Bernardetia sp. MNP-M8: one gene and its partner. The protein of the gene in region 1 interacts with the protein of each later gene in a pairwise test. Links are inferred from orthologs where the notes say so. Each region holds a gene or a part of one and is shown on either strand. Other genes may lie near its edges. The genes, in order: ruvC and ruvA.

Region 1 (11,944 bases):
TATAAAACTGCTGACGTGCTTTTTCTAAGAAAAAACTACTGCTGACAATAGCTATTGTACTGATAAAAAAAGCGTAGGGAAACTCAATAGGATGAGTAACAGCTTTTATTAAAGATTCATTAAAAAATAATAACATCAAGAGTGTAAAAGCCATAAATATTCCCATGACACCCAAATACATCATCATGACATAAGGATGCTGTTGTTCCATTTTTTCAAGAGTTGTTTTTTTCTCTCTAATATTGGTTTGTTCTTGTTTTTGCATAAAATTCTGTCTGTGTTTTATTACAAAAAATAGATAGCAATAGACATATCAAAATTATTTCTAAAATTAAAAATATATTCTTATTATTCTCTTATCCTTTTTTTTGTGTTTTATTATATGGGAATGAATAAGTAATTAATAAACTGTTGAACCTTTTGGTTAGATTGTATTTATTACGAAGATACAATTTTTATATAAAAAAAGCGAAGTAAACAACCTGATTTTTAGGGAGTTTAAGAATATAAACAAAAATAAGCTAGTACCTTTTTACTATTTTACTTTATTTTACTAAATTTTTCAATTGATTTATGCTCTTTCACGCTCTTAGCTTCTTAAACACAGATACATACATTTAGTTTTGGTTGCTTATCAAAAAATAAAAATTTATTCGAATCTGATTCCCATTACTAAAACATCATCAATTTGATGTATTTTTCCTTTCCAACGATCAAAGACTTGAGAAATACGATTTTCTTGTTCTTTTATTGGTAAATGCGAAATTTCTAATAAAAGCTCTCTAAATTTTTTTGTCATAAATTTCCTACCCTCTTTTCCCCCAAACTGGTCTTGATAACCGTCAGAAGCTAGATAAATAGTAGTAGGAACATGTAGATTTATTGTATGAGGAGTATAAATTCTTTCTTTTGCCATTGTTCCTCCTACAGGAATTTTATCTGCTTTTATTTGCAAAAGTTCTTCATTCTGAACATAATAAAGTGGATTCATTGCACCTGCATATTGAATGTGATTTTTTGCTTTATCCCAAACTACAATACAAACATCCATTCCATCCCTGTTATCAGACTGATTTTGTTTCAAAGCAGAAAAAATATAGTTGTGTAAATGAGTAAGAATTAAATCAGGCTCAGTAAGATTTTGTTGAAAAACAGCATCTGTAAGTCCACTACTTCCGAGCATAGACATAAATGCCCCTGGTACGCCATGACCTGTACAATCTGCCACAGCAATAATTACTTTGTCTTCACTTTTTTCTATCCAGTAAAAATCACCACTAACAATATCACGAGGTTTGTAGAAAATAAAATGATTAGGTATTTCTTGTTTAATACGTTTTTCTATTGGCAAAAGTGCCGTTTGGATACGCTTTGCATAATTTATACTAGATACAATATTTTTATTTTGCTCTTCAATTTTCTGATTTTTAATGTCTAACTGATCTCTCTGCTGAATAATTTCTTCATTTTGGGTGGAAAGTTCTGTATTTTTTTGAGAAAGTTCATCTGTTCTTTCTGCAACTATATTTTCTAATTGTTCATTTTGTTTGCGTAAGCGATGTGTATAAAAACGAGTTGAGCCAAAAATAATTCCTACTCCAAATAAAAGATAGAAAACATAAGCTGTTGTGGTACGATGCCAAGGTGGAAAAACTTTGAATTGGTAAGAAACTTTTTCACTTTCTTCTCCCAAATAATTTTTAGATTTTGCATAAAAAATATATTCACCTTCTCTTAGGTTGTTGTATTCTTTTATGTTTAGAGTTGTCCAATCTGACCATTTTTCGTCTAAGCCTTCTAAAAAATAACTGTATTGTGTTCTTTTTTCTTCTATAAAAAATAATCCTGCTACTTTAAAAAGAATAGAATTATTGGCATTGTCAATTTTTAGAATATCTTTTTCACTCTGTATTTCGCTAATTTCATATAAAATGGAATCATTATCTAATTTTTTAGAAGTGAAAAAATTTCCGTCAAAAATAAGCGAATCATTTCCTATCTTTACCTGACGAATCAGTGTATTGAATATTGCTTCTTGATTTGACTCTTTCAATTTACTTAAATCAATGTTTAAAATACCACTAGAAGTTCCTATCCAAATTATGTTTTTGTTGTTCTCATCTTGATAAAGAGAACGAACAAAATATTTTCCTACTATTTGTTCTAGTTTACTATTTCTTATATAACTTTCTCCTTGTTTAGTATAGATATTCACAAAAAAGTTTTGAGGATCATATACCCAAAGCATATTTTCACCAACTTGTTCTATTTCAACAGGTCGATTTAAGTAAGGTCTCAAAAATTGAGTTATTTGTTTGTCATATTCTAATTTATCTTCTTTTGTTATTTGAAAAATGCTGTCATTTCCTTGTTTTTGAACATATACGTTACCATCAATAATGGTATAACCTCCTGAATCTAAATCGTAAAATGTAATTTTAGAATTCTCTATATTTATTTTTGCTACTCTATGTCTGTTTTGTGCTTCAACTCCCCAAAACTCGTTTTTTTCTAAAGAACGAATATGAATGTTTGTATTTTTTAAAAAATCATTTTTTTTTGTTTCTTTGAGAATAGCATTAGGCTGATAATCTATATAATTTATTCCCTCTCTTCCTAATTGTGAAAAATAAATTCTGTTAGGGTTATGTTTATAATTAGTCATTTCGCTAATACGCAATCCACCTTGAGGAATTTTTAAAATAGATATCGCCTCCCATTCCAAATTATTTTTTTTCTTAATTTCATAGATTCCATCAAAAGACGATAAGAATAAATGTTCTTTTCCATCAGCTAAAAGAAGTGTTTTGAGTAACCTATTTTCTATGGATGTTCCTTCTATCGTCTTCCAATTTCCATTTTTTTGAAGATAAACAAGTTTTGCAACTGTTCCTGCAAAAATGGTATTTTCAAATCGTCTAATGTCATATATCGAACTTCCACTGATACCTTTATTTTCTGCCCAATAATTAACAGGAGAAGCGACATCTATTTTTGCAATACCATTATAAAATCCTGTCCAAAGTTGATTTTGGTTATCTTGGGCAAAAGACATTACAATATTATCTATCAATCCTTCTTTTGTAGAGATAATTTGTATTATATTTCCTTTATTATCTGTATGAATCACACCATTTTGAATACTTCCAAAAATCCAATCTCCATTCACAATTTGTGTGGCTGTAAGAAGCTGAGCATTTCTAAAAACAGTTTGGCTTTTTTGGTCACCAAAAGGAGTAATCTGAGCTGTTTCTAAATTATAAATTGTCACATCATTGCCTATGCCAAAAATAAGTAACTCATTTTCTGAAAAATCTTTAATTTTATAAATATCCTTTCCCTCAAAAAAAGAGGTGTTCTTTAAAGAATCATAAGAAAAATCATTTTTATTGTTGGAGACTTGCTTATGAAATAATTGTTTGCCATTAAAAAATAAAAAACCTTTATTTGTAAAAAAAGTGTCTTTTATATCATCTCTATTTATACGAATATGTTCTTTTACAACTCCTTTATCAAATTTGAATATAATATGTTTTCCTATTTGCTTTGATGTACCATCAAATGTATAATAAATTTGATTATCAATTTTTCCTACACTACTTGTTCTAACTCTATTCCAAACTGAATCAGCTAAATTTTCAGGATGCAACGGAATAAATTCCCATTTTCCTGTTGGATATTGAGGTCTCAAGTAGCCCGCACAACGCACCAAGCCATCAGCAATATGAATATTTCCGTTTTCACCTTCAACCATGCTATATACATAATTACAGGGTGTAAATATTTTCTTCCAACTATTTCCATCATACTCCAAGATATCTCTACTATTTGATGCTGCATAAATAAAACCTCTACTACTTTTCATCATAGAGCGTATTTCAGGAGCTGCATTATATTCTGTAGGAGCAAAATTTTGCAGTGGTGGAGAACCTATTTCAGTATTTTGAGCTATTGAGTCAAAAAATAAAAATATGACAAAGAAAGTAAAGAATAAAACAGATAAAGACTTTTTTGAGGGGTAATATTCTTTCATAATTTCAACGAACAGTAAGTAACAAATGAATTGGACTTTATTAGTAAATTATACAAATAGGATAAAATATAAATCAAGATAATGAAATACTTGAGTTTTTTCAAAAAATTAGTAAACCAATAGCCTTAAAAATTACTTAAAAAAACTAAACACTAAGTATTTATTTTCATTTTCCATTTCAATAAGGTTTTGTTAGTAAACTCAATTATGGATTAATCAACTATTATTATTTAAAAAAATTACACGTTAAAAATATTTTTTAAAACTCATCATTTATTCATTTCTTCCAACCTCTCTTTTCAATTCTTCTAATGCTCATTTTATCCTTTAAAGTTAGTAAGTAATCAGCAAGTAAAAGTAGCTCATTGTCATCTTCCTCTCCTCTATATTCTTTGGGATAAATTACATTACCATAATTTTCTTTTGCTTTATGAGGTGTATCATCGACAATCAAGATACGTTCTAATTTATAACCTTTTTTCTTGAGTTTTTTTAGAGGTTTGACAAAATGATAATGCGAACTATCAGAAGCCGAATAATCTTGATAATCATCAAAAATAGCATTAAAATTTCTTTTGTAAGTACATCGACTTCTAGCCCAAACAAATTCTAGTTCTATATCTTTTGGAATAATCTTTTTAGCAATTTCTTCTACATATTCATCGTCAGCAGAAGACCAAAGTGCAATTAGAAAATGGTCTTTTATTCTCTCAAAAAATTCTTTCAAATAAGGTCTTTGATAAATAAAATAATTAAAAACTGTAAAATCAAAAGGTCTATCTAATTTTTGTGTAGAACCAAAAACCAATGTTTCGTCTATATCAAGAATGAGAAGGGTTTTATTTGAATTTTTGTGAGTCATCATGATTGGAAAGTTTTGAGTAAAATAGAAACAGAACAATAAATTTGATTGCAAAAGTTCTGAGCTACTTTTAATTTTTCAAAAATATCTAAACCTTTTAAGAGTATTATAGATTTTATATGAAAATTTTATAGACTAAAATCAGCACACTGTTTCAAAAGTTTTATTATATATTGTTGTGGATTCAGTTCTGAGGAGTTGAACGCACAAAAGATATTGTAAATCCTCTGTACTGTACTAAAATTAGTCATTTTTTCAACTTTATTTTTAAAAAAAGAATCCAATTATGCCAGATAAAAGTAAAAATACAGTCCAAACAATAAATCCAGCCACAAACGAAGTCTTAAAAACTTATACACTTCTTTCTGAATCTGAAATTACAGAAAAGCTACAGAATTCTGAAGATGCTTTTCAAGATTGGAAAAAAACAGGTTTTGCTGAGCGTTCTGAATTATTTCGCAAACTTTCTCTTCTCTTGAAGGAAAAAGAACAAGAATTGGCTACTCTTATGACAAAAGAAATGGGAAAACCAATTACTCAAGCTAAATCAGAAGTCGAAAAATGTGCTTGGCTTTGTGATTTTTATGCAGAAAAAGCAGAAGAATTTTTAGCTCCTGTTGCCAAAAAATCAGATGGTTCAGAGGCTTATGTACGTTATGATCCACTCGGTGTTATTTTGGCTGTGATGCCTTGGAATTTTCCATTTTGGCAAGTATTTCGTTTTGCTGTTCCTTCGCTTATGGCTGGAAATGTAGGGGTTTTGAAACATTCTTCAAATTCTTTTGGCTGTGGAGAAGCAATGGAATCTCTTTTTTTAGAAGCAGGTTTTCCTAAAAATGTATTTCAAAATTTCTTAATTAGTGGAAAGCAAGTCAAACAAGTTTTGGAAAACAACCATGTAAAAGCAGCTACACTTACAGGAAGTGAAGGGGCAGGTTCGTCAGTTGCTGAAATTGCAGGAAAGAATATCAAAAAGACAGTTTTAGAATTGGGAGGAAGTGACCCTTTTATTGTCTTAGCTGATGCAGATATAAAAACGGCTGCCAAAACGGCTGTAAAAGCACGTACTCAAAACTCAGGACAAAGTTGTATTGCTGCTAAGCGTTTTATTATTGTCAAAGAAGTTTATGAGGAGTTTGTAGAAGAGTTCAAAAATGAAATGGCAACACTAAAAATGGGCGACCCAATGGATGAAAACACAGATGTAGGTTGCCAAGCGAGAGAAGATTTAGCAAAAGAATTAGCAGAACAAGTACAGAAATCAGTAGAGAAAGGTGCAAAGATAATTTTGGGAGGAAAGAGAGACAAAGCTTTCTATGAACCTACCATTTTAGTAGATGTAAAAGAAGGAATGCCAGCTTTTGATGATGAACTTTTTGGACCTATTGCTTCTGTAATAAAGGCAGAAAATGAAACCCATGCGATAGAGCTTGCCAATGATTCAGAATTTGGATTAGGTTCTTCTCTTTGGACAAAAGACATGAAAAAAGCTACAAAAATAGCTTCTCAAATAGAATCAGGAAGTGTGTTTATCAATGGCATGGTAAAATCTGATCCTCGTTTGCCTTTTGGAGGAATCAAAAAATCAGGTTATGGAAGAGAATTAGCTACAAATGGCATTCACGAATTTGTAAACATAAAAACAGTTTGGATAGCGTAGTCAGTTATCAGTGAACAGTTACCAGTAATCAGTTAAATACAGGATGGCTTTATCATTTCTGAATTGCCATTTTGTATTTACTTCTGACTTATAATTTCATACTTTCAACTTCATTTTATTACTTCTGACCTCTAACCTCAGACTTCTAAATTTATTTCACTCTATCAGGATTTTCTTCTAAGAAAGCAGACCACGAGGTACTTTTTGGAAGTAGTGCATTTTGCTGAAAATAATGACAAACAGCTACACCAACGGCATCAGTAGCATCTAAGAGGTCTGGAATTTCATCAAAAGAAAGTAACGTTTGCAACATACTAGCAACTTGTTCTTTTGATGCAGTTCCTTTTCCTGTAACAGCTTGTTTTACTTTTCGGGGAGCATATTCTTCTACCGAAACGCCACGAGAAAGTGCAGCAGCCATACAAACACCCTGCGCTCTACCTAATTTGAGCATAGACTGAACATTTTTACCAAAAAAAGGAGCTTCTAAAGCCATTTGTTGAGGTCTGAACTCTTCAATTATTGTACTTACTCTATCATAAATTTTTTGTAGTCTTACATAATGATCTTTCCACTGTGCTAACTTTATGACTCCAAACTGAATCAAATACATTTTATCGTCTTTAATTCCTAAAACACCATATCCTAAAACAACAGTTCCAGGGTCTATTCCTAATATAATTTGATCAAAAGAAGTTGGTTTCATAAAGTAGATAACACTTTCTAAGTGTGATTTTTGAATGTAAATTAAAAGTAGTGCGTTTTTTGTGCGTTGATTGATTTCTACTTTCAAAATTATTTAATGAAAAAAAATACTCAAAAGAATCTTCTAAAATTCTTCAATATTGTATTGATGGCTTTAGCTTGGTTTTATTTATATTCTCAAATCAAAAATCATCAATCTTTTTTTTCACAAATAACCGATTTATGGAACGAATTGCAAAAAAATAGAGCAACTTTGTTTATTATTTTTGTGTTAATGTTAATAAATTGGATTTTAGAGGCTAAAAAATGGCAAATTCTGACAAAATCATTAGCAAAAATTAATTTACTTCAATCTTTAGAAAGTGTTTGGATAGGTTTATCACTAGCCACTTTTTTACCATTAGGAAACTTTCTAGGACGAGCAAAAAATCTACCGAAGAAAAATCGTTTTGACTCGGCTGGTGCTTTGGTTATAAATGGAGGTTTGCAGTTTTGGGTTACTATGCTGGGAGGTATTTTTGGAATAAGTCAGTTTTTTGAGTTAGGTAATTATCTTACTTTTTTGTTTTTTGCTTTTTGGATTTTACTTTATTTTGTTGGGTTGTGTTTTTATAATAAATGGTCGTTGGTGAGGACACCAACAACGGCAAATTTAATAGTCGTCGGTGAGGACACCAAAAACGGCAGAGCAAGGAAAAATAAAATTGTCAGACAATTAAAATTCGCAGAGAAAGTTATAATTTGGCTACAAAAAAACCTCTATTTTGCCAGTCAGTATTCTCAAAAAGATATTTTAAAAACTACTTTTTTTGCTTTACTTCGTTATGGTGTTTTTTCGCTTCAAATGATTTTAATTTTCAAGGCTGCCAATTTTTCACTTTCTACTGAAAAAATAATTGTTGGTTCTAGTCTTTTATTTGCAGCAAAATCCGTTTTACCTGTGGGTGGTTTTTTAGTTGGACTTAGCGTAAGAGAAGCAACAGCACTTTATTTTTTTGGTACTTTAGGAGAAGAAAAAGTAGTAACCATTACGTTTTTACTTTGGATTATAAATATTGGCTTGCCTGTTTTGGTAGGTTCGTTTTTGCTTTTGAAGAATGCTAAAAGGAAAAATGAGTAGTGTCTTAGAAATTATCTAAAGTCATTTTTTCTGACCAATTTAGCTCTTTTGGTAATTCTTGATTCGAAAACTCTATGTGAATCACTCTTCTTTTTTTGTCATTTGTTGTTCTTTTCGAACTGTGTAGAAGCAAAGGTTTCATTATCATTATTCCTCCTTTCTCAACATCACAAATTGTTTCTGTTTCTACATACCAATCTATATTTTGAGGCTTGTATATTTTTTTAAGATGAGATTTTGGAATAACTCTCAATGCTCCATTATTCTCGTCCGTTTTATCAAGATGAATACGAATTGTAATTATATTTTCTAGAATCTGTAAAGGAGGCTGAACAGCAAATTGATTTTGTTTGACTGTCCAATAATTGAATTCTTCTAATTCTAGTTTTTCATCTACTGAAATAGTCAAATCTTGATGATAAGGAACATACCAATTCGAATTTTGGGGTTTGTCAAAGTAAATACTCTTTATTACAAAAAAATCGTTTCCTCCTAATTCTTGAAGAATTGATTTGAGTTTTTTTGTAAAAATCAAATTACTAACTTCTGGACTTTCCTTTAAAAACTGACGAATAGCAAATAAATCTACTGATTTTCTGACTGTACTTCTTGATGTATCTATTTTATCAATAAAAGCCGTTATTTTTTCTATTTCATCAGAGGAGTAAATAGTTGGAAGAACTGTAAATCCATTCTCCGAGAGTTCTTTTATATATGTTTTTGTATTTTCCATTCAACTATTTTCTTCCAGTTTTTCTAAAAACTCTTCAAAGTCATTATTTTTTATCTCAAAATGAGCTTGTCCATAAAACTCTTTTCTGTCTTCCCATTTTTGAGAAATTAATTTATACAGCTTTTCAAAAGAATCAGCTTCTTTGAAAAGTGGACGATTATCTTGCTGTTTTCGTTGTGTTTCAAAAGTTCGTTTTGCCAAAATTTCTATTTCTGTATTTAGAAAACAAACAATTCCATGTTGTTTCATTTGTTCCAAATTATCAAAGAAACAAGGTGTTCCTCCACCTGTAGAAACAATCGTCTTATCTAAATTAAAGGTCGTTTGAAGAGCTTTTTTTTCTTCTTGTCTGAAAAAACTTTCTCCTTTCTTTTCAAAGATTTGTGGAATGGTAGCATTATTTCTGTATTCTATCAAAGAATCTAAATCTAAAAATGTGTAGCCTAGTTTTTCTGCGATGATTTTTCCGAAGGTAGATTTGCCAGAAGCTGGCATTCCAATCAAATAAATAAGAAAGTTTTTCATTTTAGCATTTTTATTATTGGTGTCGCTATGCTAAAATACCAACAATGGAGAATAAGTGTTTTTTATAAAAACTATCAACTGTATTTACTGATTACTGGTAACTGTACTATCTGATGACTGACTACTAATAACTGCCTTATGTCTCATTTCACGAGCTATAATCGAATCTTGAAGCTGCTGAACTACCTGTCTATGTAATTTAGATTCCTTCTGAGATTCTTTTAAAAGTTCTTTTTGCCTATCTGTTTCTAACATCTGAAAAAATGCAAGTCCTCCCAACACTAAAATTACTCCCAAGGAAACAACAGCTACCAAACGCATTTTTTTACTTGTCTTTTTTACTTTTTGTTCTGTTTGTTCTTGCTTAGTTTTTAATTTTTCTTCTACTTCCGTTTGGACATAATCGTCTAAGGCTTCGGTTTGGATGTTTTCCTCTTCCAGCCATTTTAATAATTTTTCTTCTTTTTTTTCTTTTTCAGAATCAGATAGTGAAATAAGAATACGTTTCATAAGTTTTGATACAGACAATCATTAATTTTTATCAAAAATACAGTAAAAATAATCTATTTGATAAATTTTAAGTACAGATAATCAAAACTAAAAAAAAAGAAGGAGAAATAATAGATTTTTTGTAAAAGCAGAAAAAACAATTATGGATTTTTGATTCTTAATTTTTCACTATTTCGTTTTGCATATTCTGTTAATCCTAATTCTTTTGTATAAATAAGGATAATTATTGGACTATCACTTTTGTAATCCTTCCAAATTAACTGCTTCATTTTCTATTTTCCAATACTGAATATAATACCAAAATAAAAAGTAAGTGGTTAGTAAGACAAAATTAAAGTACTGGATATGGGAAATAGTGTTGTTGGTCAGGACACCAACAATGGCAAAAAAAGTACTTTTTAGTAAAACAATCGCCATTTTCCATGTTCCCACCGACGATTTTACCACCCATGTCCAGTACTATCATAGTCATTATAAAAATCCCTCGCTAATTATCTCTGATTACTTAACTAACCATTAATCACTTTTCTAAACTCTCGGCTTCCAAGCAATTTCATCAGCATTTACTTCGTGAGAAGTCATTCTTGACAAGACAAAAATATAATCTGAAAGACGATTGAGATAACGAATAATTATTTGATCAACTCCTTCTTCCTCTTGATTATTTAATTCAGTACAACGACGTTCTGCCCGTCTACAAACTGTTCTTGCCAAATGACAAAAAGAAACAGCAGGATGTCCACCTGGTAAAATAAAATGAGTCATGGGTGGTAATTCTTCATTCATCACATCAATTGCTACTTCTAAGTCTGTTATGTCAGTTTCATCTATTTGAGGAATGGGAATATGAGAAACTTTTTTTGGGTCAGATGCAAGCAATGAACCAATCGTAAACAAACGATCTTGAATTTCTATCAAAATTTCTTTTCTATGCTCTAGTTCTTTTTGGTCACGAAGCATTCCAATATATGAGTTGAGTTCATCAACAGTTCCATAGGATTCAATTCTAAGATTTGCCTTTGATACTCTTCTACCACTAATGAGTGAAGTTGTTCCTTTGTCGCCTGTTTTAGTGTATATTTTCATTGTGTTAAGTTTTTGTTTTTAGGTTTTATTCAATACCAAATATACACAGACTATGTTTAGTAAAAAATCTAATTTGTCTTGCTTAAATATTTCACTTATCTAAATCAAAAAAAAATTAATACTTATCGAAAATTATTTTACACTATTTAACACTGATTATCAACGCTTTAACTGAAAAAATATGACTATAAGTCATTTTTTAACTTTTAGTCTAAAACTTTATTTAAAAAAAAGTGTTATCATTGCATTCGTTTTGTAGAAACAATTTTTTTATGCCTTAAGGCATTATTTTTTCTATTAAATCAAAAATGAATCATTTTTTATCAATTACTTTTTTAACTCTTTATTAATTATGACAAACAAACTATTTCAATCTCTATTTGTAGCTGCTATTTTATTTTTTGTTGGCACATCTACTTCTTTTGCTCAAGATAACACACCTGAAGAATCAGTAAGCTATGGAGCATTTACATTGTATGGAAATTTTCCTTTAAGTGAAGATTTTAAAGACCAAGCTAAGTTTGGTGGTGGTTTAGGATTTGAAGGAGCATATTATTTTTCTCCTTTGATTGGTTTTGCATACTCTTTAGATGCTCAAGTTAATCCGTATAATAAGGAAGCTAAAGATGTCAGTTTTGGAGGTGTAAACCTTGGAGGCGTTGAAGATGCACAACCTTGGGTATATGGTAACTTGATGGGTGGTATAGAAC
Region 2 (11,706 bases), 3.4 Mb from region 1 along the record:
ACCTTGTAGTGCCGAAACGCCTGAACAATTAATGGAAACTTGTCAAGAAATAGCTAAAAATGACAAAGTTCAAGTCTTGAGAGCAGGAATTTGGAAGCCTCGTACACGCCCAAATAACTTTGAAGGAGTCGGAAAAATTGGTTTAGAATGGCTTTTAGATGTCAAAAAAGCCACTGGAAAACTTATCACTACTGAAGTTGCCAAACCCGAACATGTAGAAGAAGCTCTAAAACATGAAGTAGATATTTTATGGATTGGTGCAAGAAGCGTTGTAAATCCATTTACAATGCAAGAAATTGCTGATTCTTTGAAAGGAGTTGATGTTCCTGTTATCGTAAAGAACCCAATTAATCCAGATGTTGCACTTTGGATGGGTGGGATTGAGCGCATTCATCAAGCAGGAATAAACAAAATGGCAGCTTTGCATCGTGGTTTTTCAAGTTATGGAAATACAAAATATCGTAATGAGCCGATGTGGCAATTAGCTATCGAAATTAAAAGTAAATTACCTACTTTACCACTTCTTTGCGACCCTAGCCATATAGGAGGAAAACGAGAACTGATTTACCCACTTTCTCAAAAGGCAATGGATTTGAATTATGAAGGTTTGATGATAGAAACACACCGTAGTCCTGATGAGGCTTGGAGCGATGCTTCTCAACAAGTTACGCCTCAACGACTTGCCGAAATTTTGGATAAACTAGTTATCCGTACAGGAAATTTAGAAACACTTGAAAAAGCAGGCTTATCAGATAAATTACAAGATTTGCGTAATCAAATTGATAAAATTGATAGAGAAGTTGTTGAAAACTTTGTCGCTCGTTTGGAATTAGTTAAACAAATTGGAGATTATAAAAGAGAGAATAATTTACCTATTTTCCAATTAGATCGTTGGCAAAAAGTGTTTGAAAGCCGTCCTGAATGGGCAGAAACAATGGAAATAAATCCTGATTTTGTTTCAGCTGTTTTCAAACTTATTCATGACGAATCAATACGTATCCAAACAGAACGAAAAGAAGATTTCTAAGAAAATCTAATTATATAAAAAATGCGTCATTGATATAATTTTATTAATCAATGACACATTTTTTATGTTTCAATGTATAGAATGTTATTCTACCATAAATACTTTAGCATCAATAGTAGAGTTGAATTCTACCTTTTGTACATCAACTGTATATGCTCCTTGTGGAGAATTAACTTCTGTTTTATAAGCTACTAAAAGACCAGTATTTCCTACTTTACGATAATCTTTTATCATTATTTCTCCTCCTGCAGTTACCTCTTTAATTAAAAGTCCTGTTTTAGGGTCAAAATATTGTAAACGTTCTCCATAATCTTTGTGAGTAACTTTAACTTCAAAGACAGATTTATCTTCTACTACTTGCGCTCCTACCAATTCAATAGAATAACCATTTGCTTTATCATACTGAACATAAGGATTGATGAAGGTTTGTTCTTTGATGCTATTAGTTTGGGTAGCCGTTAATTCTTGTTTTTGTCCTTGTGTTACTACATAGGCTTTTTTGCCATCATAGACTTGTTTTATTCCACTTTTAGGAACTTCTAAAGCTAGTTTTTGCTGGTTTTGAATGAATAATTTTTGCTCTATTTGCATTCCTGAAACATTCATTACTTGTTCTTTTTTCATTGAAGTAACTTCATTCCATTTTTTACCTCCAATTTTAGTTAAGTAATTTTGGATTACTTTATCAGCTGTCATTCCAATCAGAATGCGTTGGTCTGCTTGAGCTGCCATTTCTCCAAAAGCATCATAAATTTGAATATTTCCAAAGGGAGCTAATTTTTCTATCAAAATACTTTGGTCACCTACTGCTACAATTGTTATGTTTTCAGGTTTGATATATTTTTTGGCTGCATTTTGAATATCTTCTACTGTTACAGCATTTATTTTCTGAATATAGTTGCTATAAAAATCAGAAGGTAAATTATATCTAGCAATATCAATCGCAAAATTTGCCACTGTTTGAGGATTTTCTAATGAGCGAACAAACGAACCAATCAAACTTGCTTTTACTCTTTCTAATTCAGCCTTAGAAACAGGTTCATCTTTTATACGCTTCAATTCATATAAAAATTGAACCACTGCGCTATCTGTAACATCATTTCTGACACTTGCCGACATAGTAAAAGAAGATGAAAGCTCATCAGGACTCAATGAAGAATATGCTCCATACGTATATGCCTTATCTTCACGAAGATTTTGAATAAGTCTTGCTCCAAAACCACTATTTCCCAAAATTCCGTTCATTAATCTAGCAGCAACATAATCATTACTACTCAATGGATAATAAACAGGATAAGTAACATTAATAACTGTCTGAACTGCTCCAGCACGATTTGAAATTGCCACTTGTGGTTTTTCAGCAGCTTTTGGCGAATTGTATTTGGTAGTAGGAACTTCTTTTTTCTCCCATTGAGCAAAATATTTTTCTACTTGAGCTTTAGCTTCTTCTACAGTAATATCTCCTACAATAGCCAAATAAGAAACATTTGGACGGAAATAAGTCTGATGGAAATCTTTTAAATCCTCATTTTTGACAGCATTTAAAGTAGTTTCTGTTTCTACTTCTCCATAAGGATGATTATTACCATAATTTACCTTAGAGACTACATTATTTGCAATTTGCTCTGGACTAGAAGGTAAAGATTGTAAGCTAGATAAAGATTCGGTGCGAACTTTTGCTAATTCTTCATTCGAAAAAGAAGGGTTGTAAAGAACATCTGAAAAAATAGAAAGCAAGTTATCTGAATGACGTTTTAAAGAAGAAGCATAAATACCTCTTGAATAGGTAATCAGATTTGCGCCCATAAAATCAATTTCTTCATCTAATTTTTCTTTTGTGCGTTTTTCTGTTCCACGACGAAGCATAGAACCAAACATATTGAGCATTCCGACACGCTTTCCTTCCATAATTGGATTATAATTGACAACTAAAGAATAAGAAACTTGTGGAAGTTTATGGTTTTCAACTACAAAAACTTGTAAGCCGTTTTCTAAGGTAAAGGACTGAGATTTAGCAATTTCTACTTTGTGAGCTTCTCCAGCTTTGGGAGCTTTGCTTCGATCTAATTTTCCAGTAGAGCTAGAAGGAACAGGTGTACATTGAGTAAATAAGAATGCCATTAAAACGGCAATACTTAAAATAAATTTATTTTTCATTTTTTTATATTTATGTCGTTGGTTGGGACACTAACAACGGCTAGTTAGATTTTTTTTAACACTGAAGAATGTAAAATCAATAAATTTATGTTTTTAAAAAATTCACATTACTTTTATAGATTTCTTCATAAGTTTGTCTTCTAAATTTATTTCTTAGGTAAATAATGAAGAGTAACTCTATTTTCAGGGACAAGATATTTTTTAGCTGCTTCTTGTATTTCTTCTCTTGTTACCTTCATATAATTTTCAATTTCAGTATTGATAAGATTTGCACTTCCACCATAGACATGGTTATCAGCTAACGTTTCAGCAATTCCTGCAATGGTGCTATTTTGAGTGTAAAAATTAGCTTCAAATTGATTTTTGAGCTTTTGAAATTCTCTTTCTTCAATCAACTCTTCTTTTACCTTTTCATATTCGTTGTTCATGGCTTCTTCCAACTCTAAAGGATTTACTCCCATAGAAGCAATTCCGAAGGCAAGAGCAACACTAGGATTTTGCTCTAAATCTAAAGGAAAAGCTCCTACAAAAAGAGCTTTCTGTTGTTCATCTTTTACAGACTTTGAAAGCCTTGAACTTTGTCCATCAGAAAGTAATGTAAATAGCATTTTGGTAGCATAGTAATCACTTTGTCCACGAGCAGGAACTTTAAAGGCTTGAACAACAGCAGGAAGTTGAATATTATCATATACAGTATCACGAACTTCAGCCATTTGAGGAGGCTCAACAATTTTAGGTTGTTCAACTTTTTTACCTTTCGGAATTCCTTCAAAATATTTTTCTACTAATTCCTTTGCTGTCTTTGCATCAATATCGCCAGCAATACTCACTACAGCATTATTTGGAACATAATATTTTTCATAAAAACTTTTATAATCAATTTCTTCAGCTGCATCTAAATGTTCCATCGAACCAATTACAGAAGATTTGTAAGGATGTTTGGTATAAACTCGTTTCAATGTTTCTTCTAAAATAGAACCATACGGACGATTATCAATACGCTGACGACGCTCTTCTTTTACTACTTGTCTTTGTGTTTCGATGCCTGTGCTGTCTACTCTTGCATGAAGCATGCGTTCAGATTCTAACCAAAGAGCCAATTCTAATTGATTAGAAGGCATTACTTCATAATAAAAAGTTCGGTCGTAAGTGGTATTTGCATTATTCATTCCACCTGAGTTTTCGATATAATCATCAAATTCTCCACGCTTGATATTTTTTGAGCCTTCAAACAAAAGATGTTCGAAAAAGTGTGCAAAACCTGTTCGGTTTGGTTCTTCATTCTTTGAACCTACATGATATAAAACAGTAACAGCTACGAGAGGAACAGAATGGTCTTCATGTAAAATGATGTGTAAACCATTTTTAAGCGTAAATTCTGTAAACTCAATTTTAGAACCGTCTTTAGTGTCTTTTGTATTGCTTGGAATAAAACTTCCAAAAAAAAGTATAAGTAAGACTAAACTAGATAATAAGGATTTTTTCATTTAAATATATGTGCTTATGAGGCATAAGAAAATTAGGAAGATACAAAAAAGCAGTAAAAACTACTCATTGAGTTGTTTCTACTGCCCAAAATTACATAAATTTTATAGAAGTCTTTTTTGAGGAAAAGTTAAGATATATTTATTCTTCCCATTTTAACCAAACAGGAAACTCTTTACTCATTGTTCCTAACTTTCTCCCAGCTTCATGACTAATAATAATAACGACATTTTTGTTTCTATCAATATTCTGAATTTTACCAATAATTTTGACGGTTACAGTTCTTCCAGCACTTTCATTATATACTTTTATGAGAGTTCCTTTAGGAGCTGTTCGGTGCATTCCGACAAGTCTATCACTTTTTAAAGTTACATTACAAACACCTGATTCAGAATGAGGTTTTCCTTTTTTTGCTTGGCTAGTCATAGTGTTTGCACTTGCAACAATCAAAACTTCTTCGATTTTTTCTCCTTTGCCTACAATAATTTTTTGTCCTGCTTTTATTTGTCCAGAAGGATTATCATTTATTTTTTTTAAATCTTCTACACTGACTTTATACTTTTGGGAAATAGAATAAAGAGTTTCTCCATTTGCTACTGTATGATATATATGTTTTAGCTCTTCTTTTTTATTAGGATCTTTGGCTACACTATACGCATTTGAAGGAATGAGATATAAGTCCTGATGAGTGCTTGGATAAGGAATAAGTAATTCTTGTCCTGTTTGAATTTGAGTAGAATAAAGCTCATTGAGTTCTTTAAGCGTTTTTACATCAGTTTGAAACTTTGAAGCAATCGAAAAAAGTGTTTCGTTTGCACGAACTTTATATCCTTTGAGTTGAGAAATTCTATACGTCGTTTGAGCATGTGGAATGTAAATAATTTGACCTATTTTCAATGGATAACGAGCAACAGGATTGAGCGTGATGAGTGTTTCTTTATTTATACCATATTTTCTAGCAATTTTATAAATATCTTCACCAATTGTAACTCTATGTTTAATATATAAATTATTTCCCCTTCGTTCTAAACCAATAGAATCTTTTTTTGATGTAAAAGAAGAGAAAGCATACAAAGAAGATGAGGAAAAATGAATAATGAAGAAAATTATAAATAGAATAAAGAATTTCACGTGGTAGAGATTGGAGAATGAGAAAATAGGAATATAATTTTAAAACACAGAATTCACAGAGAAAACAGAGAATGAAAAATTTCCTTTTTTAATTAGGTTTGATTGTAGTACTTCTAACTTCATAAATCTAATTTCTAAATTTATTAACTGGTAACTGTTTTAGCCTTCTTGCAAACTATATGTAATCAACTCTTCTAAAGAAAGATCTGTGCCGTATTTTTTCAAAATGGCATTTATGGTTCTATCAGCCACTAATTTTGATAAACCTAGACTGGTAAGAGCATTGGATGCTTGTTCTTTTAATGCGCTGCTCATTCCATTTTCATCTTCCAATTGGAAACCTTCTTTTGCTAACTTGTCTTTCAAGTCTAAAACCAAACGTTCGGAAGTTTTCTTTCCAATTCCTTTTATTTTCTGAATAACAGATGTTTGATTATTAATAATTGCATTGGCAAGTTCAGAAACGTTCATTGCTGAAAGCATCACTAAAGCAGTATTTCGTCCTACTCCAGAAACACTAATAAGCTGCAAAAACATTTTTTTCTCACTTTCAGTAGCAAACCCAAAAAGCTCTTGAGAATCTTGTGTTACGCTCAAATAAGTGAAAAGTTTGAAAGGTTGTCCTTCTTGAATAATAGAATAGGTTTGAAGTGAAATTTTGACTTCATAACCCACCCCATTAATATCCAAAACGGCTAGTGAAGGTTCTCTTTTTGTAATTTTTCCGTTGAGATAGGCAAACATTTAATAAAATGGTAAGTGATGAAAGTTAAATTTTCGATAAATAAAAATGCTAGTATGATTTTCTATTTCTAATTTTCTAATCAAAGATAAGTAAAAAAGTGATTTTTTAATAGAATAAAATAGAATTTTCAAAAAACAAGCGATTTAAATGCAACTTTGTTGCATTTAAGAAGATAAACTGTATATTTGCAAATGCAATAGTGTTGCATAAATAAAATTATATAAATTTTCAAAGCTTATTTTATGAAAAATAAATCAAATTTTGATGTAATTATTATTGGTGGAAGTTATGCAGGACTTTCAGCTGCTATGGCTTTAGGACGTTCTTTAAGAAAAGTATTAATTATAGATAGTGGAAAACCTTGTAATAAACAAACTCCTCATTCTCATAATTTTATTACTCAAGATGGAAATACACCCAAAGAAATTTCAGAGAAAGCAAAAGAACAAGTTTTAAATTATCCTACGGTTAGTTTTCTTGAAGGAAAAGCAATTTCTTGTTCTTCTCAAAAAGATAAATACGAAGTTTTTGTAGAAAATGGAAATTCATTTTTTGGAAAAAAAATTCTTTTTGCAACTGGAATAAAAGATATAATGCCTTCTATTACAGGCTTTGCTCAGTGCTGGGGAATATCAGTTTTACATTGTCCTTACTGTCATGGTTATGAAGTAAAACATGAAAATCTTGGAGTTTTGGCAAATGGAGATATAGCTTTTGAAATGGCTAAACTTATCTATAATTGGAGTGAAAATCTAACTTTATTCACAAATGGAAAATCTACTTTGACTGAAGAACAGACTCAAAAACTACACTCTAAAAATATCAAAATAATAGAAACTGAAATTTCGGAATTTGAACATCAAGAAGGACAAATTCAAAATATTGTTTTCAAAAACAAGACAAAACACGCAATTTCTGCTATTTTTGCTCGTGTAGATTTTGTGCAGCATTCTGATATTCCAAAAGAAATGGGTTGCAAGTTTGATGAGAATGGATTTATAGAAGTCGATTTATTCAAAAAAACATCTATAAAAGATATTTTTGCGATAGGAGATGCTACAACTATGTTTAGAGCAGTATCGTTTGCAGTAGCTTCTGGCACAATAGCAGGAGCTGCTATAAATAGAGAATTGATAGATGAGAATTTTTAGATAAAAAAATCCATTCAAGAAATATATTTCTTGAATGGATTTTAGGATAAAGTAGGATAGAATTTTTTTTTTAGTCTAAAACTTCTTGCAGTTCTACTTTAGTAGAACTATTGTTATAATAGAGAATTTCTACCTTTTTAGATACCTCTTCTTTTAATAGTTATTTTATACTTATTATTCGATAATAATTTTCTTTACAATTACTTCTTTTCCATTATAAATTTTCAGAAAATAAACACCTGATGCCACTCCTTTGATATTCATTTCAAAGGTATCACAGCCTTTTATAGTAGAATAGTTAATTTTCTTTATAGTTTGGGATAAAGAGGAAAGCAATTCTATTGTTACTTCATTTTGCTCTATATTATCTACACGAACATAAAGAATGTCTTTTGCAGGATTTGGATAAGCCGTAATAGTAGTTTCGTTACTATTAGTTACGTCTCTAGTAGATAATTTGGCACTAGGTAAGGTAGAAGGATATAAAACTGTTTGAGGTACAATTTCTTTTGTCTGGCTTGCACTAGACCAGCTTAATTGAGCTACTGCATTACCTGTATTCTCAAAATACTCTAGTTTTATAGTGTAGCTCTGTCCTCCATTTAGGGTAATTGTACCTGTGTGTTCTGTAGCCCCTTGGTTTACCCATTTATCAATTAATAAGACCTCATTTACCCAAAGGCGTACTCCATCATCTGTATTGGTATAAAAAGTATAAGTTTCAGAATAAGCAGGTTTTATTTGTCCTGTCCAACGTACTGAATAAGTATCATTCTGAATACTTGATGAAGGCGAACTATTGCCCCAGTTAAAGTTTACAGTAGCATCAATTCTATTAATTGATGTTCCTGTAAAGTCTATATTGTTATAATAGGTAGCTTGAAGTCCTGTTCCATCTGTACTAACAGGTTCATCTAGCGTAGTAACATCTAAATAAATAAATTCTGATTGTGCTGTACTATTTTTTGCTGATAATCGGTATTTATAATCTTTAGAAGGTAATACTGTTAGGTCTGTAAAAGAAGTAGAATCTCTTTCAATACTGCTTACTAATCTATAGCTTTCTCCATCTGTGACTGATCTTCTTTCAAGGATAAATTCAGTTTCATTATTCGAATTGTCATTCCATTTTAATGCAACTTGTCTTGTCTGAACACTTGGGGCTATAAAACTTGAAGGTGCTAAAATTGTTGCTACTGTTCCTCCTTGAATCAAATCATTTGGATTGTAAAGGTTTGCTGCTTTATAATACACTAGAATTGCACTTTCGTTTTGTGGAGTTGAATTTCCCCAAGGTGTTACATTTGTTACTGGAATAGGATTTCCATTTGGAGTTCCATTCCCATTAGAAGCTGCTGTTTGCCTACCTACACAAATTACTCCATCACTTGTTTTGTAAACACCATACAAATCAGTATTACCTCCTCCTGCTTCTGTAGTTGGATTCCATTCTCCTACCACCAATGAGGAATATTTAGGAACACTAAATTGGGAATCATAAACTCTTACAAAATTATTCCATGCACTTTTACCTTGTGAGGGTTTTAGCATTTTCTGATACGCATTTGCAGTAGTTATTGTTCTACGTCCTACTCCTAGTACACACACGTCTCCATTGCTTGACACCTTTAAACTGTTTTTTGCCATTCTTGTAGTGTTTACATTTGGCCACCCAGAATTTGGATTTGACCAACCGTCTAAATTTGGGTCAGGATGAGGAGTTCCTAAAGAACCTGTGCCTTCAGCTAATTCTGCCATGTAAGTTGAGTTGGTAAGTGTACCATTGTTCAACTGAAATTTTCCTAACCAAGAGATATGAATATTGCCATTGCCTCCTGTAAAATTATTTTGAAATCCAGATGCTGTTGCATTACTGTTAATGGTATTTCCTTCCCAAAAATTCTCAACATTATTCCCATGAGTTCTTGCACCTACTACAAGTCTATCATTTGTATAATCTATTGCCAATGCATCAACATATTGGTCTGGAGAAGAATTAACGGTATTACCAGAAGGAGTTATTTCATGGTACAAACGACTCCACCACATTAACATGCCAGACTCATCCATTGCAATTACAGCAGGCTCAAAATCAGGTTGCCCACCAGGAAGTACACTTTTGAAATTCATTCCTATATATAGGTTATTGTTTCTTTTGTCAATACAAATAGATTGTCCTCCATATACAGGAGTTGGAGATGCTGAATAGCCTGTATATCCTGGACTAGCATTTGTTGGGGAAGCTGGGTCACAAGGAGAATTAAATAAAACATCTAAAGGCCACTTGCCTTTTTTTGTTCCTCCATTTTCATCAGCAATGACAGCATTGTAATCTGCCAAAGTCCATGATCGCAAGTCGCATCTTCCCCACATTTTTAGAACAATTCCACTATAAGCAACCGATTTAATTCCACCAAGTGGATTTGCTGAAGCAGGAGTTCCTTTCCATTCTTTTCCATCTTTTAGCCAGTGGGTTCTCCAATTATTGACTACTGTTGGTTGTCCATTTTGATCTAGACAATATACTGCACTCCAGTCATATCCATAGGCTTGACCTGATATGTAAAATACTCTTCCATCATTAGTAACATCCCATGGATGATTTTCTTTAGGAACTGATTTTGCCCAAACTGATTTGAACCACGAAAGTGAAGAAGGTACACCATTAACAAAGTTATTATCAAGTTTAGCAATAATATATCCTCCCTCTTTAGAGTCCGTATCAGAAGTATTGCAACTAATGTACAAACCCCCTGTTGGTTTATAAGGTTGAGAATTGGTTTTCATAAACCGAATATCTTCAACAGCTCCTTGTGGAAAATGTAGGACTTGCAGTACAGTTTGTAAGTCAGATGATAAATGTAAAATAAAGCCATACCGATTTGTTCCTAATGAATTTGGAATTGTTCCATTATAAGTCAATTGAATTTTAGGAACTCCATTAGCAATCCAATTTAGATTATCAGCATAGCCACAAACCAAGAATGTTCCATCAGTAATTTGTGTTATATCATAGAATGTTTCTTTTCCAGTACCACCTGCATAGGTTACAATATCATTTTGTGCCTGTAAAAAATTGGCAGCAAGCACGAATAAAAATAATAGTGTTGTTTTTAGTATTACAATTATTTTTTGCATTTTAGTTTTATTAAAATAATTAAAAAAAATTAATGTTTTTTTTTTGACATAATAGAGCTATCAAAAAAGATAGCTCTATTGGTAATAGTTATTCTATTTTTATTATTCAATAATAATTTTCTTTACAATTACTTCTTTTCCATTATAGATTTTTAGAAAATAAACTCCTGAAGCTAAGCCTTGAATATTCATTTCAAAGGTATTATTACCTTTTATAGTAGAATAGTTGGTTTTCTTTACCGTTTGTGATAGAGAAGAAAGCAATTCTATTGTTACCTCATTTTGCTCTATCTTATCTACACGAACATAAAGAATGTCTTTTGCAGGATTCGGATAAGCAGTAATAGTAGTTTCACTATTTTTAGTTACGTTTCTAGTAGCTACTTTTGCAATAGGGGAGAAAGCAGGATATAAAGCTGTTTGAGGTATAATTTGCTTTGGTTGAATTGCACTTGACCAACTTAATTTAGCAGTTGCATCTCCTGTATTCTCAAAATACTCTAGTTTTATGCTATATTTTTGTCCTGCATTTAAGGTAATTGTGCCTGTGTATTCTGTAGCACTTTGGTTATTCCATTTGTTGATTAATAATGCATCATTTACCCAAAGACGAACCCCATCATCAGTAGTAGTATAAAAAGTATATGTTCCAGTATAAGCAGGTTTAATTTGTCCTGTCCAACGAGCCGAAAAAGTGTTAGCTCCTATACTTGATGAAGGCGAACTATTGCCCCAATTGAAATTTACAGTAGCATCTGTTCTGCTAATTGATGTGCCTGTAAAATCCATATTATCATAATAAGTGGCTTGAAGTCCTGTTCCTGCTTCTTCAGGAGTGGTAAAGCTATTAGGGTAAGAAAAATCTGAAACTA

The links.
Region 2: the proteins of ruvC (region 1) and ruvA interact in binary tests that used the Escherichia coli proteins (3 or more experiments, as listed by UniProt). The link is inferred for Bernardetia sp. MNP-M8 from one-to-one orthologs.

Annotation. Positions count from the first base shown.
Region 1 is NZ_CP147012.1:4,100,806-4,112,749, reverse strand. The notes cover bases 5,485-8,430. They hold ruvC (crossover junction endodeoxyribonuclease RuvC), read right to left. Parts: upstream 7,262-8,430; coding sequence 6,707-7,261; downstream 5,485-6,706. Other genes in these bases: V9L04_RS16695 (phytanoyl-CoA dioxygenase family protein), read right to left, coding at 8,385-8,430; V9L04_RS16700 (hypothetical protein), read left to right, coding at 7,358-8,380; V9L04_RS16710 (NAD-dependent succinate-semialdehyde dehydrogenase), read left to right, coding at 5,485-6,555. Also shown: V9L04_RS16725 (cytochrome C oxidase subunit III), read right to left, coding at 1-265; V9L04_RS16720 (SpoIIE family protein phosphatase), read right to left, coding at 650-4,033; V9L04_RS16715 (HAD family hydrolase), read right to left, coding at 4,311-4,898; more of V9L04_RS16710, read left to right, coding at 5,182-5,484; more of V9L04_RS16695, read right to left, coding at 8,431-9,113; V9L04_RS16690 (shikimate kinase), read right to left, coding at 9,114-9,638; V9L04_RS16685 (hypothetical protein), read right to left, coding at 9,723-10,148; V9L04_RS16680 (hypothetical protein), read right to left, coding at 10,289-10,417; V9L04_RS16675 (cob(I)yrinic acid a,c-diamide adenosyltransferase), read right to left, coding at 10,677-11,234; V9L04_RS16670 (hypothetical protein), read left to right, coding at 11,587-11,944.
Region 2 is NZ_CP147012.1:719,089-730,794, reverse strand. What follows is about bases 4,753-7,460. They hold ruvA (Holliday junction branch migration protein RuvA), read right to left. Parts: upstream 6,545-7,460; coding sequence 5,960-6,544; downstream 4,753-5,959. Other genes in these bases: V9L04_RS03170 (NAD(P)/FAD-dependent oxidoreductase), read left to right, coding at 6,788-7,460; V9L04_RS03180 (LysM peptidoglycan-binding domain-containing protein), read right to left, coding at 4,811-5,800. Also shown: V9L04_RS03195 (chorismate mutase), read left to right, coding at 1-1,027; V9L04_RS03190 (insulinase family protein), read right to left, coding at 1,112-3,184; V9L04_RS03185 (pitrilysin family protein), read right to left, coding at 3,331-4,671; more of V9L04_RS03170, read left to right, coding at 7,461-7,696; V9L04_RS03165 (PA14 domain-containing protein), read right to left, coding at 7,871-10,834; V9L04_RS03160 (PA14 domain-containing protein), read right to left, coding at 10,937-11,706. UniProt on the Escherichia coli protein: The RuvA-RuvB-RuvC complex processes Holliday junction (HJ) DNA during genetic recombination and DNA repair.